2 regions of the Leclercia pneumoniae genome follow, and region 2 is predicted to be linked to the other one. Evidence: predicted binding sites of a transcription regulator. Region 2 holds the regulator's gene; the other holds the start of a gene.
The links. The regulator PurR, encoded in region 2, represses purine synthesis genes. The targets are predictions, from matches to a motif close to CANGCAAACGTTTGCNTG.

Region 1 (8,112 bases), 1.6 Mb from region 2:
GCAAAAGCACCGCCGGACATCAGCGCTATCTCTGCTCTCACTGCCGTAAAACATGGCAACTGCAGTTCACTTACACCGCTTCTCAACCCGGTACGCACCAGAAAATCATTGATATGGCCATGAATGGCGTTGGATGCCGGGCAACCGCCCGCATTATGGGCGTTGGCCTCAACACGATTTTACGTCACTTAAAAAACTCAGGCCGCAGTCGGTAACCTCGCGCATACAGCCGGGCAGTGACGTCATCGTCTGCGCGGAAATGGACGAACAGTGGGGCTATGTCGGGGCTAAATCGCTCCAGCGCTGGCTGTTTTACGCGTATGACAGGCTCCGGAAGACGGTTGTTGCGCACGTATTCGGTGAACGCACTATGGCGACGCTGGGGCGTCTTATGAGCCTGCTGTCACCCTTTGACGTGGTGATATGGATGACGGATGGCTGGCCGCTGTATGAATCCCGCCTGAAGGGAAAGCTGCACGTAATCAGCAAGCGATATACGCAGCGAATTGAGCGGCATAACCTGAATCTGAGGCAGCACCTGGCACGGCTGGGACGGAAGTCGCTGTCGTTCTCAAAATCGGTGGAGCTGCATGACAAAGTCATCGGGCATTATCTGAACATAAAACACTATCAATAAGTTGGAGTCATTACCCGGCTTGAGAAGAGTGGTCTTGTTATCGAGGTAAAACATTATGCCATTGAAAATATTCCCGCCGATGCGGATATGGTGGTGACGCATGCCAGTTTTGAAGGGCGCGTAAAACGAGTATCAGAAAAGCCACTCATTCTTATTAATAATTATATCGGCGACCCACAGCTTGATGTGCTGTTCAAAAAACTCACTGCTGAAATCTAATCAAATTCATAGAGGTTTATCATGAAAACAAAAGTCGCCGCGATATACGGTAAGGGTGATGTACGTTTACGCGAATTCGAACTGCCTGCAATTACCGATAATGAATTACTGGTGAGCGTTATTTCGGATAGCGTCTGTTTATCTACCTGGAAAGCGGCAATGCTGGGAAGCGATCATAAACGCGTACCGGATGATTTAGAAAACCATCCCGTTATTACCGGGCACGAATGTGCAGGCGTTATTGTTGAGGTAGGGAAAAATCTGGTCGGGAAATATAAAAAAGGACAACGTTTTGTTTTACAACCCGCCATGGGGTTACCGAGCGGTTATTCGGCCGGGTATAGCTATGAGTATTTTGGTGGCAACGCGACCTATATGATTATTCCGGAAATAGCGGTAAATCTGGGCTGCGTATTACCTTATAGCGGCTCCTATTTTGCCGCCGCATCGCTGGCGGAGCCAACCTGTTGCATTATTGGCGCCTATAAAGCGAATTACCATACCACGCAATATGTCTACGAACATCGAATGGGAATAAAGCCCGGTGGTAATCTGGCCCTACTGGCCTGTGCCGGGCCAATGGGAATTGGTGCAATAGATTACGCCATTAACGGCGGTATTCAGCCTGCTCGTATTGTGGTGGTTGATATTGATGAAACTCGCCTGGCGCAGGCCCGTAAACTATTACCCGTTGAACTGGCGGCCCAAAAGGGTATTGAGCTCATTTATATCAACACGTCGGGTATGGAAAATCCTGCGGCGGCTTTGCGCGCGCTGACTAACGATGTCGGTTTTGACGACGTCTTTGTCTATGCAGCGGTTGCGTCAGTGGTTGAGATGGCCGACGAACTGCTGGCGGAGGATGGCTGCCTTAACTTCTTCGCCGGCCCTACTGATAAAGCCTTCAAGGTTCCCTTCAACTTTTATAACGTGCATTACAACAGCACGCACGTGGTGGGCACCTCAGGCGGCTCAACCGATGATATGAAAGAAGCGATAGCGCTTAGCGCCTCAGGGAAGCTGCAACCCTCCTTTATGGTGACACATATCGGCGGGCTGGATGCGGTACCTGAAACTGTCCTCAATTTGCCCAACATTCCGGGGGGTAAAAAGCTCATCTACAACGGTGTGACCATGCCTTTGACGGCGATTGCCGATTTTGCCGAGAAAGGGAAGACCGACCCGCTGTTTAACGCGTTGGCCAGGTTGGTTGCCGAAACGCATGGCATCTGGAATGAGCAGGCAGAAAAATATCTTCTGGCGCACTTTGGCGTTGATACCGGGGAGGCATTGGCATGATGTCGCTTGCCTGGCCGCTGTTTCGCACAACGGAGCAGGCGGCGCTTGCTGCCTGGCCTCAAATCGGGTGCGGTGACAAAAATAAAATCGACGGACTGGCGGTAAGCTCAATGCGTCAGTCTCTCAACAATATGCCGATACGTGGCCGCATTGTTATTGGTGAGGGTGAAATTGACCATGCGCCAATGCTGTGGATTGGCGAAGAGGTCGGACAGGGCTGCGGGCCTCGCGTGGATATTGCGGTTGATCCTATCGAAGGCACCCGGATGGTGGCGATGGGGCAAAACAATGCCCTGGCGGTAATGGCGTTTGCGCCAGCGGGGAGTTTGCTGCATGCCCCCGATATGTATATGAAAAAGCTGGTGGTGAACCGGCTGGCGAAGGGGGCCATCGATCTCCATTTACCGCTGGTCGACAATCTACGTAACGTGGCGCAGGCGCTGGATAAACCACTGGACAAATTGCGGCTGGTCACGCTCGATAAGCCCCGAATGCGGGCGACCATTGATGAAGCAACCGCTCTTGGCGTGAAGGTCTTTGCCTTACCCGACGGAGACGTGGCGGCAAGCGTAATGACCTGTCTGCGGGATAATCAGTACGATGTGATGTATACCCTCGGTGGCGCGCCAGAAGGGGTGATCTCCGCCTGTGCGGTCGCGGCACTGGGGGGAGATATGCAGGCAGAGCTTATCGACTTTTGTCAGGCGAAAGGGGAGTCGGAAGAGAATCATCGTATCGCCGCCAGCGAACGCCTGCGCTGTGAAGCAATGGGCGTGATAATAAACCGCGTCTACTCACTGGGCGAACTCGTTGCAGGCGAGGACGTTATTTTCTCCGCCACGGGCGTGACCGGAGGCGATCTCGTCAATGGCATTCAACAGGTGACGGACGGCGTGCGCACGCAAACTTTACTCATCGGCGGCGCGGACCGGACGTGTAATATTATAGACTCTCTGCATTCATGGTGATTTATCGAGAAACGAATGACGACGCTAATCGAAGACGACGTAATTGAGCAACTGGATGCTCAGACGGATTTACTCGCGTTTATGGCAAAAGCAAATGAGATCTTGCTGCTGGGTATCAGACGTTTTCTGCCGTCGTTGTTCGTCAATAATGATGAAGAAATTGTGGAATATGCAGTGAAGCCGTTACTCGCGCAAAGCGGGCCGTTAGACGATATTACCGTGGCGCTGCGTTTGATTTTTGCCCTGGGGAAAATGGAGAAATGGTTGTATGCCGATATCACCCATTTCTCGCAGTTCTATCACTATCTTCAGGAGCAAAAAGAGATCCCGGGTTTTGCAGATGACATCACCTGGGATTTCATCAGCAACGTGAATAGCATTACCCGCAATGCCACCTTATTTAACGCCCTTGAGTCGATGAAGTTTGCTGACTTTGCCGCGTGGTCTGAAGTGCGGTTTACGGGCATGGTCAAAACGGCAATGACGCTGGCGATAACGGCAATACTTAAGGAATTAGACCCGTGAAAATTAGCCTGACGGTGAATGGATTACCGGTTGACGCTCAGTATTCAGATGATGAAATCCAAAACGTACATCTTCCCTTGCTACAGCACATAGCGAAGCGACACAGGGAGAACCCGCAATCCAGAACCGTTGTTTTCCTCAGCGCCCCCCCGGGGACAGGTAAATCGACGCTCACAACGTTCTGGGAGTACCTCTCCCGGCAAGCCCCCGACCTGCCCAGCATCCAGACGCTGCCGATGGACGGTTTCCATCACTACAACACCTGGCTGGACGCCAACCATTTACGCACGTTTAAAGGCGCTCTGGAGACCTTTAACGTTGATAAACTTGCCGCAAATTTGGCTCAGCTTCGCGAGCCAATCGCACTCTGGCCGCAGTATGACAGACAAAAACACGATCCTGTCGAAGCGGCTATTACGGTAACGGCGAGTATTGCGATCGTTGAAGGCAACTGGCTCCTGCTCGATGACGAGAAATGGAAAGCGCTGGAAGTATTTTGTGATTTATCGGTATTTATCACAGCCCCGCCATCGGCGCTGCGTGAACGGCTGGTGCAGCGCAAGATAGCAGGGGGGTTATCACCAGACGAGGCGCAGGCATTTTATCTGCGCACAGATGGGCCAAACGTCGATCGTGTGCTTAGTCAGAGTCGCCAGGCTGATGTGGTATTGCAGATGACGGCAGCAGGGGAATACAGGTTTGCCTGACTGGAATAATTGGACGCGCTTTTAACGGAGAAAATGTGACGCAAGTCAGATAAATGGCGAATCACTCCGCTGGAACGTTCCTTTTATTCCACGTTTCGCTTATTCTGGCTGAAGCGTTTCAGTCGATTATGTGTTCGACAAATGACCAATCAGTTGCAGTTTGTGACAGGCAAGCATTCCCCTCTGAGCGTCGCTGCATTACTCTGTCAGCCACCTCGAATCAAGGATAGCCTTGCAGGAGACTTATGACCGTACGCATAGCGATTAATGGCTTCGGTCGCATCGGACGCAACGTGGTTCGTGCTTTATATGAATCCGGGCGCCGTGCGGAAATCACCGTGGTGGCAATCAATGAACTGGCCGATGCTGCTGGCATGGCGCATTTGTTGAAATATGACACCAGCCATGGGCGCTTTGCCTGGGACGTTCGTCAGGAAAGAGAGCAGCTTTTTGTCGGTGACGATGCCATTCGGGTTCTGCATGAACGCAGCCTTGATGCGCTGCCCTGGCGCGAGCTGGGCATAGATGTGGTGCTCGACTGCACCGGCGTATACGGCAGCCGCGAGCATGGCGAAGCGCATCTTGCGGCGGGCGCGAAAAAGGTTCTTTTCTCTCATCCTGGCGGCAACGATCTCGATGCTACTGTGGTCTTTGGTGTGAATCACCATGAACTGCAAGCTGAACACCGCCTTGTCTCCAATGCTTCCTGCACCACCAACTGCATTATTCCGGTCATTAAACTGTTAGATGATGCGTATGGCATCGAGTCGGGTACCGTCACCACAATCCACTCTGCCATGCACGATCAGCAGGTTATTGATGCCTATCATCCTGACCTGCGACGCACGCGTGCTGCGAGCCAGTCGATTATCCCGGTCGATACCAAACTGGCCGCCGGTATTTCGCGCATTTTCCCGCAGTTTAACGACCGTTTTGAAGCCATTGCCGTGCGCGTACCGACCATCAACGTGACGGCAATTGACCTCAGCGTTACCGTGAAAAAACCGGTAAAAGCCAGTGAAGTCAACCTGTTGCTGCAAAAAGCGGCACAGCAAGCATTTCATGGTATAGTTGACTATACGGAATTACCGTTGGTCTCAATTGATTTCAACCACGATCCGCACAGTGCCATTGTCGATGGCACCCAAACGCGGGTCAGTGGAGCGCACTTAATCAAAACGCTGGTCTGGTGCGACAACGAATGGGGCTTTGCTAACCGGATGCTCGACACCACGTTAGCAATGGCCGCTAAAGGTTTCAGGTAAGGCGCGTAAAGCGCCTGCAAAACTTTAAGAATCAACGAGAGGATTCACCATGTCTGTAATTAAGATGACCGATCTGGATCTGGCTGGTAAACGCGTTTTCATCCGTGCAGATCTGAACGTACCGGTTAAAGACGGCAAAGTGACCAGTGACGCGCGTATCCGTGCTTCTCTGCCGACCATCGAACTGGCCCTGAAACAAGGCGCTAAAGTGATGGTAACTTCCCACCTGGGTCGTCCGACCGAAGGCGAGTACAACGAAGAGTTTTCTCTGCTGCCGGTTGTTAATTACCTGAAAGACAAACTGTCCAGCCCGGTGCGCCTGGTAAAAGATTACCTGGATGGCGTTGAAGTGGCTGAAGGCGAGCTGGTAGTGCTGGAAAACGTTCGCTTTAACAAAGGCGAGAAGAAAGACGACGAAGCGCTGTCCAAAAAATATGCTGCACTCTGTGACGTATTCGTTATGGATGCCTTTGGTACCGCTCACCGCGCGCAAGCCTCTACCCACGGTATCGGTAAATTCGCTGATGTCGCCTGTGCAGGCCCACTGCTGGCTGACGAACTGGAAGCACTGGGTAAAGCCCTGAAAGAACCAGCACGTCCGATGGTTGCTATCGTCGGCGGTTCTAAAGTGTCTACCAAACTGACCGTTCTGGACTCTCTGTCCAAAATCGCTGACCAGCTGATCGTTGGCGGTGGTATCGCGAACACCTTCGTCGCGGCCCAGGGCCACAACGTGGGTAAATCCCTGTACGAAGCCGATCTGGTTGATGAAGCGAAACGCCTGCTGACTACCTGCGATATCCCGGTTCCAACCGACGTTCGCGTGGCGACCGAGTTCTCTGAAACCGCGACCGCGACCCTGAAATCTGTCTCTGACATTAAAGATGAAGAGCAGATTCTGGACCTCGGCGACGTCTCTGCACAGCGTCTGGCAGAGATCCTGAAAAACGCCAAAACCATTCTGTGGAATGGCCCGGTTGGCGTGTTCGAATTCCCGAACTTCCGTAAAGGTACTGAAACCGTGGCTAACGCGATTGCTGACAGCGAAGCGTTCTCCATCGCAGGCGGTGGTGACACCCTGGCGGCAATCGACCTGTTCGGTATTTCCGACAAAATCTCCTACATCTCCACTGGCGGCGGCGCATTCCTCGAATTCGTGGAAGGCAAAGTTCTGCCGGCAGTAGCAATGCTCGAAGAGCGCGCGAAGAAGTAAGCCATTTAAGGGCAGGGTAACCTGCCCAATTATTAGCGCGCTTTAAAGCACGCATCCCTTTCCAAGGCCGAAGATACAGGACTCGCAACATGTCTAAAATTTTTGATTTCGTAAAACCTGGCGTAATCACCGGTGATGACGTTCAGAAAGTGTTCCAGGTAGCTAAAGAAAACAACTTTGCTCTGCCTGCTGTTAACTGCGTGGGTACCGACTCCATCAACGCCGTACTGGAAGCCGCTGCGAAAGTTAAAGCACCGGTTATCGTTCAGTTCTCCAACGGTGGTGCTGCGTTCATCGCAGGTAAAGGCGTGAAAACTGACGTTCCTCAGGGCGCGGCTATCCTGGGTGCTATCTCTGGTGCACACCATGTACACCAGATGGCTGAACATTACGGTGTTCCAGTCATCCTGCACACTGACCACTGCGCGAAGAAACTGCTGCCGTGGATCGATGGTCTGCTGGATGCGGGTGAAAAACACTACGCAGCTACCGGCAAGCCACTGTTCTCTTCTCACATGATCGACCTGTCTGAAGAGTCTCTGGAAGAGAACATCGAGATCTGCTCCAAATATCTGGCGCGTATGGCCAAAATGGACATGACTCTGGAAATCGAACTGGGTTGCACCGGTGGAGAAGAAGACGGCGTGGACAACAGCCACATGGACGCTTCTGCCCTGTACACTCAGCCAGAAGATGTTGATTACGCTTACACCGAGCTGAGCAAAATCAGCCCACGCTTCACTATCGCAGCGTCCTTCGGTAACGTGCACGGCGTTTACAAACCAGGTAACGTGGTTCTGACCCCGACCATCCTGCGTGATTCTCAGGAATACGTTTCTAAGAAACACAACCTGCCGCACAACAGCCTGAACTTCGTCTTCCACGGCGGTTCCGGTTCTTCTGCTCAGGAAATCAAAGATTCCGTCAGCTACGGCGTTATCAAAATGAACATCGATACCGATACCCAATGGGCAACCTGGGACGGTATCCTGCAGTACTACAAAACCAACGAAGCGTATCTGCAAGGTCAGCTGGGTAACCCGAAAGGCGAAGACCAGCCGAACAAGAAATACTACGATCCGCGCGTATGGCTGCGTGCTGCCCAGTCATCCATGGTGACGCGTCTGGAGCAGGCCTTCAAAGAGCTGAACGCGGTTGACGTTCTGTAATTTGCGCTGCTAACAGCCTCAGAAAGGCCCGCCTGTGCGGGCCTTTTTTTATGCTTTTTCAATAAGCTGTAAATCCTGATTTTGTGATCTGTTTGGCAAAACCCTGGCTT
Region 2 (8,112 bases):
TTTCAGCTATTGTAGCGGGGTTTAGCCATTTATCTAGTGAAAAAAACGTCAGATAGGGCAGGGTGCTGGCAACCTCTATTTCCAACTGTTATTGTGATGCGATTAACGGTGGAATCACCGTACCGATCCTGGAGGAGTTGTACGCATGTTTACTGGTATTGTGCAGGGCACCGCAAAACTGGTGTCTATCGATGAAAAACCGAACTTCCGTACCCACGTCGTGGCGCTGCCCGACACCATGCTCGACGGGCTGGAGACGGGGGCATCGGTTGCACACAACGGTTGCTGCCTGACGGTAACTGAGATCAACGGCAATCTGATCAGCTTCGACCTGATGAAAGAGACGCTGCGCATTACCAACTTGGGTGAGCTGGTGGAAGGCGACTGGGTGAACGTCGAGCGCGCTGCGAAATTCAGCGACGAGATTGGCGGCCACCTGATGTCTGGTCATATTATGACTACCGCCGAGATTTCTAAGATCCTTACCTCTGAAAACAATCGTCAGATCTGGTTCAAGGTACAGGATCCGACGCTGATGAAGTACATCCTCTATAAAGGCTTTATCGGCGTGGATGGTATTAGCCTGACCGTGGGTGAAGTGACCCCAACCCGCTTCTGCGTGCACTTAATCCCGGAAACTTTGCAACGCACCACGCTTGCGAATAAAAAATTGGGCCATCGTGTCAATATTGAAATCGATCCGCAAACCCAGGCGGTGGTTGACACCGTTGAGCGGGTCCTGGCGGCAAAAGAGGCAGCCATAAAACAGGCTGTTGATGAAGCATAAAAAAATACCCCGGCAAGCCGGGGTATTTTTTAACGGGCGACCCGCAGGCCGTGTTCAACGCCGCGGCTAAAGACCACCTGCCACAGCTGAATATCACGAGCGCGAAAAGCCCCTGCGCAGGCATTCAGATAATAGCTGAACATCCGTTTAAACCGTTCTGAATAGTTGTCTGCAATTTCCGGCCAGCTGGCGAGGAAACGCGAATACCATGCCATTAGCGTGGTATCGTAATCTGCGCCGAAATTATGCCAGTCTTCCATCACGAAGTGCGGTTCGCTGGCAGTAGCAATCTGGCGTACAGAGGGTAAACAGCCATTCGGAAAGATGTATTTGTTGATCCAGGGATCCACCTTCAGGTCCGTTTTTTTCGAGCCGATGGTATGCAGGAGAAATAACCCGTCAGGTTTAAGGTTACGATCGACCACTTCAAAATAGGTGCGGTAGTTCTTGGGCCCCACGTGCTCGAACATCCCTACCGAAACGATGCGGTCAAACTGATCGCGCAGCTCACGGTAATCCTGCAGTAAAATCGTGACATCCAGCCCCTCGCACCGCGTCTGTGCCATTTTTTGCTGCTCGGCAGAGATAGTCACCCCCACGACGCTCACGCCATAGTGCTGCGCCATATACTGGGCCAGCCCACCCCAGCCGCAACCGATATCCAGCACCCTCATGCCGGGCTCCAGCTGCAATTTCTGGCAAATAAGCTGCAGTTTATCCTGCTGGGCTTGTTCAAGAGAGTCTGCCTCTTTCCAGTAACCGCAGGAATACTGCATAAAGGGGTCAAGCATGCGGGTAAAGAGATCGTTTCCGAGGTCGTAATGTTCCTTTCCGACGATCCAGGCGCGTTTTTTGCTTTGAAGGTTGAGCAGGCGGGCAGTGGCAATGCGCAGCGTATCTTTCAGATGACTGGGTAATTGATTTTCCAGTCCGGCGCGGAGAACGCGAGTGAAAAAGATATCCAGCCGTTCGCACTCCCACCAGCCGTCCATATAACTCTCGCCAAGACCCAGCGAACCTTCCCGCATGACACGTTTGAAAAAGTCCGGGTGTTTAACCTGAATATCAGAGGGGGCCGTGCCGTTAATCGCGATGCCCGCGCGGCTTAGCATTTCATTGACGATCCGGAACCAGTTGTCGTCCCGGATGGTGACTTCTTCTATACACGATGAACTCATAGCTTCTCCATCACTCGCTGTGATCAGAACCTTTAAACAGCGTAGACGCTCTTTTGGTTTGTGAGAAATCTCACGGCTTTCCCGCGAGGCTAGTATCCGACGTAGAACAGAGGAAGGGAGGTGACCCTTGCCGAAAGGCCTTCCATGGTGAAACGGGAGCGCTCCGGCTCCCGTTACTACATAATAAGTATCGTTATTATTAGACCGCGAACTCAGTATAGGCCTGAAAAAAGCCTCCTTCAACAGAAAGTTGTTAGCAGGCTAATAACTGATTTTTAACATAATGTCTGGCGGCACTATGCTTCTGAGGATTCTGGCTGCAGCGTTTCGTGCTGCTCTGATGCTTTTACATACTGCATCCGATAGCCCAGCCCCGCCAGCGCCACGGTGGCCAGCATCACGCTGGTGGTCGTCAGCAGCGGTGTCGCAATAAGCCAGGAGACAAGCAGGCTCGCCAGGAAACAGAGCCCCAGCTGCAATGTATTTTGCAGCGCCGCTGCGCTCCCGGTGGCCTGTGGGAAGGGACGCAACGCCTGCGCTACCACAATCGGGTAGATCGCGCCGTTAGCCACCGCCATCAGACAGAACGGGATCAGCAACTCCACGAGGTTCGCGCCGGGGATAAAACCGACCCCCCAGGTGGCAACCACACTCAGGGCATACAACACCAGCAGCCATGGCAGCATCTGATGCCCGTGCCATTTTTGCAGGGCTGCGCGGCAACCATAGCCGCCAACCAGAAAGGCGATAGTCTGCGGCACATAGCTCAGGCCAATTACGGCCGGGCTGTAACCCATTTCGTTGAGAATAAACGGCGAACCGGTCAGCCAGGCGAAGAAGCTGGCGGAGCAGGCGGCATAAATCAGCACGTTGCCACGATACGCGCGGGTGCGCAGGAGCGTAGTGAAGGTGACGGGTGCGGCGGCGCTAACATGCTGCACGCTACGGCGTTTAAGGGTGAAGGCCGGAAGCATCAACAACAGCGTAATCGCGAACAAGACGGCAAAGATGGCTTGCCAGTCAAAGTGAGCCAGTAGCCAGCTGCCCAGCAGCGGGGCGAGAGCAGGGGAGAGCCCGACCAGCGGCATAATGGTGGCAAATATACGGTTGGTACGGGACGCCGGATAGTAGTCTGTCACCAGCGCCTGCCAGGTGACCGCCGCAGCACATACGCCCACGGCCTGCACGAATCGTAATACCAGCAGCCAGGTCGCATCGCGCACCCATAGCATGCCGAGGCAGCCGACAGCGAAAATCGCTAAACCGGTCAGCAAGATTGGTTTACGACCCAAGCGATCGGAGAGCGGCCCCCAGAGCAACTGCGCAAAGGCGAAGCCGGCCAGGAACACGCTCAGGCTGGCGCTGATGGCAGCGGCTGGCGTTTGTAAATCTTCCTGCATCGCCGCAAAAGCGGGCAGGTACATATCGGTTGCAAGAAAGCCCAGCACGCTTAAGCCGCCAAGCCAGACTAAAAATCCTTTCCCGGGTGTCACGATGGTTTTCCCCATTTTGTATGCAGGTGTGGCAGCCGCTGAGTGTAGAGAGTGCAATACCGCTTGTGAAACGCTAATATTTGGCGGTTGCATTCAAAAAATTTGCAGGCAGAAAATGTGGTCAGAATATTCCCTTGAAGTCGTAGATGCGGTAGCTCGTAACGGCAGCTTTAGCGGCGCAGCGCAAGAGCTGCATCGCGTGCCTTCTGCCATCAGCTATACGGTGCGCCAGCTGGAGGAGTGGCTGGCGGTGCCGCTGTTTGAACGCCGCCACCGTGACGTGGAACTGACCCCGGCAGGGGCATGGTTTTTGAAAGAAGGGCGCTCTGTTATCAAAAAAATGCAGATCACCCGCGAGCAGTGCCAGCAGATTGCGAATGGCTGGCGCGGGCACCTCTCTATCGCCGTGGATAATATCGTCCGCCCCGAGCGTACCCGCCAGATGATCCTCGATTTTTATCGCCACTTTTCTGATGTGGAGCTGCGCGTCTCGCAGGAGGTGTTCAATGGCGTCTGGGATGCGCTGGCCGATGGCCGGGTAGAGATGGCGATCGGCGCGACTCAGGCCATCCCCGTGGGTGGGCGCTGGGCGTTTCGCGATATGGGAACCCTCAGCTGGTACTGCGTGGTGGCAAGCCACCATCCGCTGGCGGCGATGCCAGGGCCGCTCAGCGATGATACCTTGCGCAGCTGGCCCTCGCTGGTGCTGGAAGATACCTCCCGCTCATTACCCAAACGCATTACCTGGCTGCTGGATAACCAGCGGCGAATCGTTGCCCCGGACTGGGCATCCTCTGCCGATTGCCTCTCTGCCGGGCTCTGCGTGGGGATGGTTCCCGCCCATTTTGCCCGCCCCTGGATCGATGCCGGCAAATGGGTGGCGTTGCAACTTGAGAATCCCTTCCCGGATGCGGCCTGCTGCCTGACATGGCAACAGAATGACATGTCGCCTGCGCTGGCCTGGCTGCTGGATTATCTTGGGGATAGCGAAACGATGAACAGGGAGTGGTTGCGGGAGCCAGACGCGCTGGCTCCGCAGGAGGATTAACGGCGATAATCGCGGAACGGGCCGTCGGCCACCGAGCGGCGTTCAATAAGGCGGGGATGCACTTCAATTGATTGCGACTCTTCTCGCTTATTGACGATGCGATCCAGCAGCATGTTAAACGCGGTTTCACCGAGGAAATCTTTAGGCTGATGGATGGTGGTCAGAGCCGGGGTGAAGAAGCGCGCGTTGCGCACGTTATCATACCCGATCAACGAAATGTCTTGCGGCACCCGCAGTCCCATCTCGTCTGCAGCGCAGAGCGCGCCCATCGCCATCACATCTCCCCCGCAGAACACGGCGGTCGGGCGCGGAGATTGGGAGAGGATCTGCTGCATGGCACGATAGCCGGACTCGGGCTCAAAATCGCCCTGCACAATCCAGTTTTCTGGCACGGTGATCAGCGCCTCTTCCATCGCTTTCATAAACCCAGCCAGACGTCCGGCGCCGGTATTACGCTCCAGCGGGCCGGGGATAACGCCGATTTCACGGTGTCCGCGTTCAATCAGATAACGCCCCGCCATGTAACCCCCCTCGAAGGCGTTATCGATAACGGAGTCGGTAAAGTCAGCTTTCGCTTCACCCCAGTCCATCACCACCATCGGGATATTGCGATACTCTTCCAGCATCGTCAGCACGGGTTCCGGGTACTCTGAACACATCACCAGCAGACCGTCGACACGCTTTTGCGCCATCATCGATAAATAGGCCCGCTGCTTTTCCAGGTTATTCCACGCGTTGCCAAGAATCAGGGTATAGCCCTTCTGGAAGCAGTTTTTCTCCACGGCTTCGATAATCTCGGCAAAGTAGGGCGCTTCGCTACTGGTTGCTAACAAGCCGATAGATTTGGTGTGATTCACTTTCAGGCTGCGAGCGACCGCGCTCGGTGAATAGTGCAGCTCTTTGATCGCCGCCCAGACGGCATTACGCGTCTCTTCAGCGACAAAACGCGTTTTGTTAATTACATGTGATACGGTTGTAGTGGAAACGTTTGCTCGTTTCGCTACGTCTTTGATTGTTGCCATTAGATGTCACTCCAGACCATATCCTAAACTCCTGAAAAACCGAAAGGTAAACGATTGCCTTCTCTCACCCTAATTGCGCAATCTGAATTGCGGTACGCCGGGAAAACGACACAGGACGTCAGGAGGGGGTCAATGGCCGGTACGCTAATAAATTAAGCCTGGAATTTTGTCTGATCTTGACCAAAAGGGGAAGAGCAAAAACGGATATCGCACTAAATCCTGCAAGATTTTTAGCGTAAGTTGTGTAAAAATGAGCAGGCTCACTTTTCGTGGGGGGATTATAAGGAGAAAAATTGATGAATACCGATCTTAAGTTTTCGCTGACAACCACCATCATTGTTCTGGGTCTGATTGTTGCGGCAAGTTTTACCGCGATTCTGCACTGAGTGACTGGGGGGAGTATCATCTCCCTCCTGCCTTTCCTGATTGTTACCCTTCTGGCAAAAATCTTTTGCGCAATTGTTAACTTCTCATTTTTTGTGATTGATGTCATGCTTTCGCCTTCACTGTTCTGTGTCGCATCAAGACACGGTTTCTGGAGTTGACGTATGAAAATCAATTTTCCCCTGCTGGCCCTGGCGATAGGTGCCTTCGGGATTGGCACGACTGAATTCTCTCCCATGGGATTACTCCCGGTAATTGCCCGTGGCGTAGATGTCTCTATCCCGACGGCGGGGATGCTGATCAGTGCTTATGCCATCGGCGTGATGGTGGGGGCGCCGTTGATGACGCTTCTTCTCTCTCACCGCGCACGCCGCAACGCACTTATTTTCCTGATGGCAATTTTCACCGTCGGCAATGTGCTCTCTGCCGTAGCGCCGGATTACAGCACCCTGATGCTCTCGCGCATCCTGACCAGCCTTAATCATGGGGCGTTCTTCGGCCTCGGCTCGGTGGTCGCGGCCAGCGTGGTACCTAAACATAAGCAGGCCAGCGCCGTGGCGACCATGTTTATGGGTCTCACCATCGCCAATATCGGCGGCGTTCCGGCAGCTACCTGGCTGGGGGAAACCATTGGCTGGCGTATGTCTTTCTTCGCCACGGCCGGGTTAGGTATGGTGGCGATGGTCGCCCTCTACTTCTCTTTACCGAAAGGGAGCGCGGGTGAGCGTCCGGAGGTGCGTAAAGAGCTGGCGGTGTTACTGCGTCCGCAAGTGCTTTCTGCGCTGTTAACCACCGTGCTGGGTGCCGGGGCAATGTTTACCCTTTATACCTATATCTCACCGGTGTTGCGCGATATTACCCATGCGACACCCGCGTTTGTCACCGCCATGCTGGTGTTGATTGGCGTCGGATTTTCCATTGGCAACTATCTGGGCGGCAAGCTGGCGGATCGCTCGGTCACCGCCACGCTGAAAGGTTTTTTACTGCTGCTGATTGTCATCATGCTTGCCATTCCGTGGCTGGCGCGCAGTGAAATTGGTGCAGCCATCAGCATGGTGGTATGGGGCGCCGCTACCTTTGCCGTGGTGCCTCCACTGCAGATGCGGGTGATGCGGGTTGCCAGCGAAGCGCCGGGATTGTCCTCTTCGGTGAATATCGGGGCGTTTAACCTCGGGAATGCGCTTGGTGCGGCAGCGGGTGGTGCGGTCATCTCCAGCGGAATGGGCTACAGCGTGGTTCCAGTGATGGGAGCGGTGATAGCCGGTTTTGGCTTGCTTCTGGTGCTGCTGTCGGGTCGTCGTCAGCCTGAACAGGTCTGCGTTGCGGAGTAGATACTAGCGCAGAAGGGGTGACCCTTCTGCGTTTTCGTTATGCAGCGAAATTCTTCGCCACAAAGTCCCAGTTTACCAGCGCCCAGAAATGTTCCAGATAATTCGGGCGCGCGTTACGGTAGTCGATGTAATACGCATGTTCCCACACGTCCACGGTCATCAACGGGGTTGCGCTGGTGGTCAGCGGCGTGCCGGCGTTTGAGGTTGAAACGATGGCCAGTTTGCCGTCTGCCTCTTTCACAAGCCAGGTCCAGCCTGCGCCAAAGTTCTTCACCGCCGCATCGGTAAATTTTGCTTTGAAATCAGCAAAGCTGCCGAAGCTTGCAGCAATCGCCTGTGCCAGTTCACCTGTTGGTTCTCCGCCCGCATTTGGTGCCAGGCAGTGCCAGTAGAAAGTGTGGTTCCACACCTGCGCTGCGTTGTTGAAAACGCCCGCTTCGGAAGTCCGAATAATCTCTTCCAGGGATTTGCCTTCGAAAGCCGTACCCGCAATGAGATTGTTCAGGTTCGTGACATAGGTCTGATGATGTTTACCGTAATGGTATTCGAGGGTTTCTGCCGAAATATGAGGTTCCAGCGCCATTTTTTCGTATGGTAATGCAGGTAATTCGAACGACATTGCTTCACTCCTTATTTTATTTGCGCACCCAATAACCTTATTGAGTGTAGGGTTAGGGTAGCAAATAGCGGAGTGGGGTTAAAGCGTTGTAAATCCCGCTGCAGTTGCAGCGGGGTGGGGCGTTAACGAATGGTTTTCGGGGTCATGACGCGGCGGGCACCCACATAATGGCGTTGCCAGTAATCTTCACTCAGGGAGGTGATCTGAATATCCTGACCTGTACGTGGAGACTGAATAAACTTCCCATTGC

Region 1: epd (erythrose-4-phosphate dehydrogenase) is a predicted target of PurR. The motif match lies at 4,522-4,539, and genes of this name have one in related genera.

The regions. Positions count from the first base shown of each region.
Region 1 covers NZ_CP071383.1:3,534,686-3,542,797, reverse strand. The annotation lists one part of gene JZ655_RS17155 (IS1-like element IS1A family transposase) at 1-189, shown strand, start outside; one part of gene JZ655_RS17155 (IS1-like element IS1A family transposase) at 189-637, shown strand; partial or broken gene JZ655_RS17150 (PTS sugar transporter subunit IIB) at 653-856, shown strand; gene JZ655_RS17145 (zinc-binding dehydrogenase) at 878-2,155, shown strand; gene glpX (class II fructose-bisphosphatase) at 2,152-3,123, shown strand; gene JZ655_RS17135 (MltR family transcriptional regulator) at 3,139-3,648, shown strand; gene JZ655_RS17130 (nucleoside/nucleotide kinase family protein) at 3,645-4,355, shown strand; gene epd (erythrose-4-phosphate dehydrogenase) at 4,601-5,620, shown strand; gene pgk (phosphoglycerate kinase) at 5,670-6,833, shown strand; gene fbaA (class II fructose-bisphosphate aldolase) at 6,923-8,002, shown strand.
Region 2 covers NZ_CP071383.1:1,913,391-1,921,502, forward strand. The annotation lists gene JZ655_RS09215 (riboflavin synthase) at 146-787, shown strand; gene cfa (cyclopropane fatty acyl phospholipid synthase) at 817-1,965, opposite strand; gene punC (purine nucleoside transporter PunC) at 2,262-3,458, opposite strand; gene punR (DNA-binding transcriptional activator PunR) at 3,574-4,506, shown strand; gene purR (HTH-type transcriptional repressor PurR) at 4,503-5,528, opposite strand; gene cydH (cytochrome bd-I oxidase subunit CydH) at 5,825-5,914, shown strand; gene JZ655_RS09245 (MFS transporter) at 6,077-7,243, shown strand; gene sodB (superoxide dismutase [Fe]) at 7,281-7,862, opposite strand; gene JZ655_RS09255 (C40 family peptidase) at 7,985-8,112, opposite strand, start outside.